Regions from separate parts of the Bradyrhizobium sp. Leo78 genome, predicted to be linked through region 3. Evidence: predicted binding sites of a transcription regulator. Region 3 holds the regulator's gene; each other region holds the start of a gene.
What was found. Region 3 encodes PhoB, which activates phosphate uptake and scavenging genes when phosphate is short. Its sites were predicted from a motif close to TGTCATNNANCTGTCAT; they were not measured.
Positions count from the first base shown of each region.

Region 1: the regulator PhoB is predicted to act here: its motif matches at 1,191-1,207, upstream of AC5ZG1_RS18725 (STN domain-containing protein).
Region 2: the regulator PhoB is predicted to act here: its motif matches at 939-955, upstream of AC5ZG1_RS01345 (inorganic phosphate transporter).

Region 1 is NZ_JCAMOT010000013.1:105,636-107,903, reverse strand. It holds gene AC5ZG1_RS18730 (RNA polymerase sigma factor) at 1-303, opposite strand, end outside; gene AC5ZG1_RS18725 (STN domain-containing protein) at 373-1,089, opposite strand; gene AC5ZG1_RS18720 (response regulator transcription factor) at 1,852-2,268, opposite strand, start outside.
Region 2 is NZ_JCAMOT010000001.1:312,497-314,764, reverse strand. It holds gene AC5ZG1_RS01350 (UdgX family uracil-DNA binding protein) at 1-588, shown strand, start outside; gene AC5ZG1_RS01345 (inorganic phosphate transporter) at 1,007-2,268, shown strand, end outside.
Region 3 is NZ_JCAMOT010000010.1:209,902-212,169, forward strand. It holds gene phoU (phosphate signaling complex protein PhoU) at 1-409, shown strand, start outside; gene phoB (phosphate regulon transcriptional regulator PhoB) at 526-1,233, shown strand; gene AC5ZG1_RS16005 (GcrA family cell cycle regulator) at 1,354-1,869, opposite strand.

The DNA.
Region 1 (2,268 bases), on a different contig from region 3:
GCTTCGTTGGGGACCGGGCGCTTCATCGGCAATGTCGAAGGCGTTCTTCGCGTCATCGAGCGAAACCGTGTATTTTTCCGAGTGCAGTTTCCTCAGGGCGATATTTTTGGCCATGCGCAGCAAGTAAGAGCGCGGCTGCCGCACCGGCGGCAGATCCGCGCCCCGGCAAAGCTCCATATACGTGTCCTGCAAGGCGTCACCGGCAAGCTCCACCGAATTCAATCGACGGGCCAACCTGGCTCGCAAATCATCATAGCAGAGTGTCAAAAAACGGCGCAATTCGGCGCGGCTGCTGTGGGTCATGCGGGATCGCGACTCTGGACCCTTGTCCCGCGAGCATCGTACGCGCCCGCTGTCTCGCGCACCGACATGCTAGCGCCCGGCCTTCTGGTCGACGGGTGATGCGCAGAGCCTCGCATCGGCCGCTGCTCCCGGCAGCGCAACCATGGTGATCGGCTGCGGCATCTGCGCCGGTGGCGGTTCGGTCATGCGTGACTTGCCAAGCGTCGCCAACAGCATCCGGTGACTTGCCTGTTCGCCGGCCGATCCGTCGAGCTCTGCGTGCTGCACCAATCCCGACGAACTGATCCACAGCTTGATCACCAGCCGATAACTCACGGGACGCGTGTCGGGATACCGGCACAGAATGCGCAGGATGTCGTCTTGCACCACGGCGAAATAGCGCTGATATTGGCCATCCCGGGCGATCCGTGCCGTGGCGAACGCATGCGCCGTATCGTCGCCGGGATGAATCAGCAGGTAGCTGTTTTCGCGCGCGCGCAGTGGGACGAGTTCTGTCCCTGCGAGCAGGTCCCTGAGAGCATCGTCACGCGCAAGGACGCCGGTGACCGCAGAAGATCGCCGTCCGATCGCCGCTGCGCCGTCGTAATACACCTCGGTCCCGGTCGCCGCGCAGAACGCGTCTATGGCAGACGCCAGAGGTTGCGCGGGGATGTCGAAGGAAGTCGCTCCCGCCGGCGATGCATGTGACAGAGCCAAAACCATCATCGAATGCGCGACAACAACGGCAAGATCCCGTGTGATCACACACTTCCACCAGCTGACGATGTTGATGAAATGCTGGTTCATCTAGGCAAACACGAGACTCACGGATGGCTGCGGGTCGATCCGTTACGAATTGAACCAGACGCCGGTCAATCAGAAACTCCTCCCAACTTACGACGCTGCGCAAGACGGTATTGTGACACGCCTCGACTACGGACCTAGTGTCACCCAATGCTAAACGCCGTCGTTTACTCGAAAGGCGTCGTCTCATCCCAAACTAGTCATCGATTTCGGTGCTTGATGCGCGGCGCTGTATCAAGCCTTGAAGAGGTAAACTTGCACCTCTTGCGCAAGATATGCTGACATGATGCCGCCGCAACGGGCCTCACTGATCCCTACCTGGAGCGATTGTTTGGAGCACCTTAACGACATAGCGCTGTCGTCGAGGTCTTGAAGGTCGAGAGCTTCCGGCGATACGGCGGAGGCGATCGGCGAGACTCACGAAGTCAAGTGTGATCCGGCCGCGCGGATCATCAGCCGCGCGAGGCTGTCGAAAGTTGAAAGAGGAAAGCCGAACTATTCCGATCGCGGGCAAGATTGCTCGCGGGCTCGGGCTAAGCCTTTCTTTGATCGTTGGAGGCGCTGAAGCATCCGGTGGCGCGATCCGGGTAGTGCCATCCAGCGCTCGATTGACGTTCGTAGGCAAAGCAAACGGCTTTGAGCACGAGTTGCCTTCACCGCCTTCAGATATTCCAGGTATCGAGGTGCTGCGCCACGGGATCGCGCGTGAAAAGGCTGGTGTAGGTCGTACACCTCGACCTCGGTCCGAGACCCAACTGTGAAGTCTCAAGCAGAGGGCCGGACACAGAATCCCACACCGCGAACTGTATGAATGATTGGATAGGCTTGTTCGCTGTCGATCTTTCTTCGCAGACGTCCGACGTAGACATCAATAAGATTCGTCGCAGGATCGAAATGCAGACCCCAGACGTGCTGCAGCAGCAGACTTCGAGTGATGACTTCGCCGGTATGGCGAGCAAGATACTCCAGGAGTCTGAATTCCCGGGGCCTTAGCCCGATCTGTCGGCCGGCCCGGGACGCGGTTCGAGCCACGAGATCCATCTCCAGATCGCCGACCCGCAGTACGGTTTCCTGGTGAACAGAAGTGCCACGCCGCGACAGCGCATCAACACGAGCAAGCATTTCTGCGCAGGCGAACGGCTTCACGAGGTAGTCGTCGGCGCCTGCACGCAGACCGTCCAC
Region 2 (2,268 bases), on a different contig from region 3:
CGGAAGGAAGCCGCCGATTGCCGCGCCTGCCATCTCTATGAGCATGCGACCCAGACCGTGTTCGGCGAAGGCCCGCAAAGCGCGCAGGTGATGCTGGTCGGCGAGCAGCCGGGCGACAAGGAAGATCTCGCCGGAAAACCGTTCGTCGGTCCCGCCGGCCTGATGCTCAACCGCGCGCTTGACGAGGCCGGTATCGACCGCAAAAAGGTCTACGTCACCAATGCGGTGAAACATTTCAAATTTGTGCCGCGCGGCAAGATCCGCCTGCACCAGAAGCCGAATACGCCGGAGATCAAGGCCTGCCGCCAATGGTATGAGCGGGAACTCGCATCGATCAAACCGGACCTGGTAGTGGCGATGGGCGCGACCGCTGCGCAATGCGTGTTCAACAAGCTCACGCCGATCAACAAGAACCGCGGCCGCCTGATCGATCTTGACGACGACGTCAAGGCGCTGGTGACGGTGCATCCCTCCTATCTGCTGCGGCTGCCCGATGAGGATGCGAAAGCGCGGGAATATCAACGCTTTGTCGAGGATCTGAAGATCGCCGCGGAACTGTTGAGGAAACGCGCGCGGGCTGCGGCATAAGCATGGCCCCATGCATAGCACTGCAAATATCAAGCCGTTGATAAGACTGATATCTATTTACAACCTTACATTGATGGACAATACTCCCCTATTACAGGGGGAGTTTGGGGCGTCTTGTTCACGCCAATGACGTTCCCATGCGGTCGACGCGCTGCCACGGCGCCACAGCCCCGGCGTCAGGCAGCGCGCGACCGCTCCTCTCCATCACATATCCATCACACACTTTCGCTGCGCGCATGGCTCGTCATGTGAATGGTCAACATTCGTGTCGCGAGCGCGCGTGACAGACGATCATCGATGCAACACCCAAGCACCGTTGCGACACGTGTTTCATTCAAGCAAACTACGGCTGTCATCTAACCTTCAAGTCAATGGTCAAGACTAAGGGCCTCCTTCCGTATTTCGACGGGGCCTCAGAATGACCGATTTTGCACTCAATACTTCAGTACGCGACGAAAGACCGATTCAGCCGGCTTCAAGGCCAAATCTCGATAAAGGCTTCAATCCGCTGACGATGATCCTCTTCTTCGGCATCCTCGCGGCGGGGTTGCTGTTCGTCGCCTACAGCATCTATTCCGACGTCGATGCCACCGGCACCCGCGTCACCACGTTCTTGCCCTACATCCTGCTGTTCGTTGCGCTCTTGATTGCGCTCGGCTTTGAATTCGTCAACGGCTTCCACGACACCGCCAACGCGGTCGCGACCGTGATCTACACGCATTCGCTGCCGGCCGAAGTCGCGGTGATGTGGTCGGGCTTCTTCAACTTCCTCGGCGTGCTGCTCTCGTCTGGCGCGGTCGCCTTCGGCATCATCTCGCTGTTGCCGGTCGAGCTGATCCTGCAAGTCGGCTCCAGCGCCGGCTTTGCCATGGTGTTCGCGCTGTTGATCGCCGCGATCCTGTGGAATCTCGGCACCTGGTATTTCGGCCTGCCAGCCTCGTCTTCGCACACGCTGATCGGCTCGATCATCGGCGTCGGCATTGCCAACGCGCTGATGCGCGGCCGCGATGGCACTTCCGGCGTCGACTGGAGCAAGGCCACCGAGATCGGCTATGCGCTGTTGCTGTCGCCGCTGGTCGGCTTCGTCTGCGCCGCAATCCTCTTGCTCGTGCTCAAGATGATTGTGCGCAACCCTGCGCTCTATGCCGCGCCCGAAGGCAACAAGGCGCCGCCGCTCTGGATCCGCGGCCTGCTGATCCTGACCTGCACCGGCGTCAGCTTCGCGCACGGCTCCAACGATGGGCAGAAGGGCATGGGCCTGATCATGCTGATCCTGATCGGTACCGTGCCGACGGCGTATGCGCTGAACCGCACGCTGCCGGAATCCATGGTCGCCCAGTTCCAGAAGAACTCGGAAGCTGCCTCCAAGGTGATCGCGGCGAAGGGCGCCGGTCACAGCATCATCGGCGATCCCCGTCCGGCCGTGACGCAGTACATCTCGCTGCACCACCTCAATGAGGGCACCTTCCCCTCGCTCGCGGTGCTGGTGAAGGATGTCAGCGACCAGGTGACGAGGTACGGCTCGCTGACCAAGGTGCCCGCGGAAGCCGTCGGCAACACCCGCAACGACATGTACCTGATTTCGGAAGCGATCCGCTTCCTGATGAAGGACAAGGAGAGCGACCTCAGCAAGGAAGACATCGCGACGCTGAACGCCTACAAGGGCTCGCTCGACAGCGC
Region 3 (2,268 bases):
GAACATGGGCAAGCGCGTCGCCGCGCTGGAGAACGACTTCCAGCCGCTGAAGTTGATCCGCGGCCTGGAGCACATGACCGACCTCGTGCTGTCGCAGGTCAAGTCCGTGCTCGACGCCTATGCCGCGCACGATCTGCCGGCGGCGATGAACGTCTGGAAGAGCGACGAGGAGGTGGACGCGATCTGCACCTCGCTGTTCCGCGAGCTCCTCACCTACATGATGGAAGATCCGCGCAACATCTCGTTCTGCATCCACCTGATGTTCTGCGCCAAGAATATCGAGCGGATCGGCGACCACGCCACCAACATCGCGGAAACGGTCTTCTACATGATCGAGGGTCAGCAGATCACCGACAAGCGGCCGAAGGGGGATATGACGACGTTCGCCACGACCGTTCCGGGCAACTAGAGCAACATCCGGAAAGTCGACGCCGGCTTTCCGCCAAGATCCTGCTCAAACATCAAAGGAAGAGTGGGATGACGATTCAAGCAGAGAGTCATCCCGCTATAGGAGAAGCCAAGCCGATGAGCGCACGCATTCTGGTGGTCGAAGACGAAGAAGCGCTGACGACGCTGTTGCGCTACAATCTCGATGCAGAAGGCTATGATGTCGAAACGGTCGCCCGTGGAGACGATGCGGACACAAGGCTCAAGGAACGTATTCCCGACCTTGTCGTGCTCGACTGGATGCTGCCGGGACTCTCCGGCATCGAGCTGTGCCGCCGTCTGCGGGCGCGGCCGGAGACCAAGCAGCTCCCGATCATCATGCTGACCGCGCGCGGCGAGGAAAGCGAGCGCGTGAGGGGGCTGGCGACCGGTGCCGACGACTACATCGTCAAGCCGTTCTCGGTGCCTGAACTGCTCGCGCGGGTGAAGGGCCTGTTGCGCCGGGCAAGCCCGGAGCGGCTCGCCACCGTGCTCACCTATGGCGACATCGAACTCGACCGCGAGAAGCGCCGCGTTGCGCGCTCGGGCCGCCCGATCGATCTCGGCCCGACCGAATATCGCCTGCTGGAGTTCTTCCTGGAGCATCCCGGCCGCGTGTTCAGCCGCGAGCAGCTGCTCGACAGCGTTTGGGGCCGCGACATCTATATCGACGAGCGCACCGTCGACGTTCACATCGGCCGCCTGCGCAAATTGCTCAATCCCGGCCGCGAGCAGGACCCGATCCGCACCGTCCGCGGCGCGGGCTACGCGCTCGATGATCGCTTCGCGAAGGCCGAGCAGTCGTAAACCGGCGACCTCAATCCGTAGCCCGGGTGCAGCAAAGCGTAACCCGGGGAAATTTGGACCTGCCGATACAGCGTTCCCGGGTTGCGCTGCGCTCCACCCGAGCTACGATCCGTCGTCGGCTTACTTGCCTTGTGACGGCTTGACCGTCGGACGGCGGCGGTCAGCCGCCGGCTGGTAGGCGATGCGGGAGTGGTGCGCGCAATAGGGCAGGCCGGGAAGCGCCTTGCCGCCGCAGAAGAAGAATTCCGGGCTCGAGGGATCGCCGACCGGCCAGTGGCAGGTGGCCTCGTTCAATTCGAGCAGCGACAGCCGCTGGCTCATCGGTACGACATTGTCGTAGGCGATAGGGTCCGCTTCCACCTCCACCTCGAAGGCGTGGGCGAGCGCGGTGTTGCCGCGGGAGACCGGACGTGCCACGCGCATCATCGGCTGTGCGGGACGCGCCTTGCGCTGCCGCGGCGCGGCTGCAGCAGGACTCTTGGCGCGGCCCGAGAGGCCGAGCCGGTGCACCTTGCCGATCACCGCATTGCGGGTCACGTTGCCCAGTTCCGCAGCGATCTGGCTGGCCGAAAGGCCACCTTCCCAGAGCTTTTTCAACTGCTCGACGCGTTCGTCGGACCAGGTCAATACCGTCATCGCATCTTTCCCTTCGCGTTGCGCCGGCCGATCCTGGGACAGCGCTGCGATGCCTAATCTCAAAAATCCCTGCGGGCAGAATCCCTTAAGGCTCGCCGGGCACGAAAACCGCACCCGAACGTGTACGCCGCACACAAAGGACTCTAAGGGATCAAAACTGCCGCACGAGATGTCGTACCCGACAGGCCAGACGCTACAATATGGCGTGACTCTGGCGCAAGAGTCCGCGCCTATGCGTCCACATGTTCCGACATTTAGGGATTGCAATCGGGCTTTTCCACCACACCGGAAAACTGCGGATTACCGGCACTTTGCAGCGCAGCCTGGCGGCTTCGTGGCGATTGACAGCACCCGCCGCGCGCATAGAATGCCTTCACGTGCCGCCCTGCAAAGGCGGCA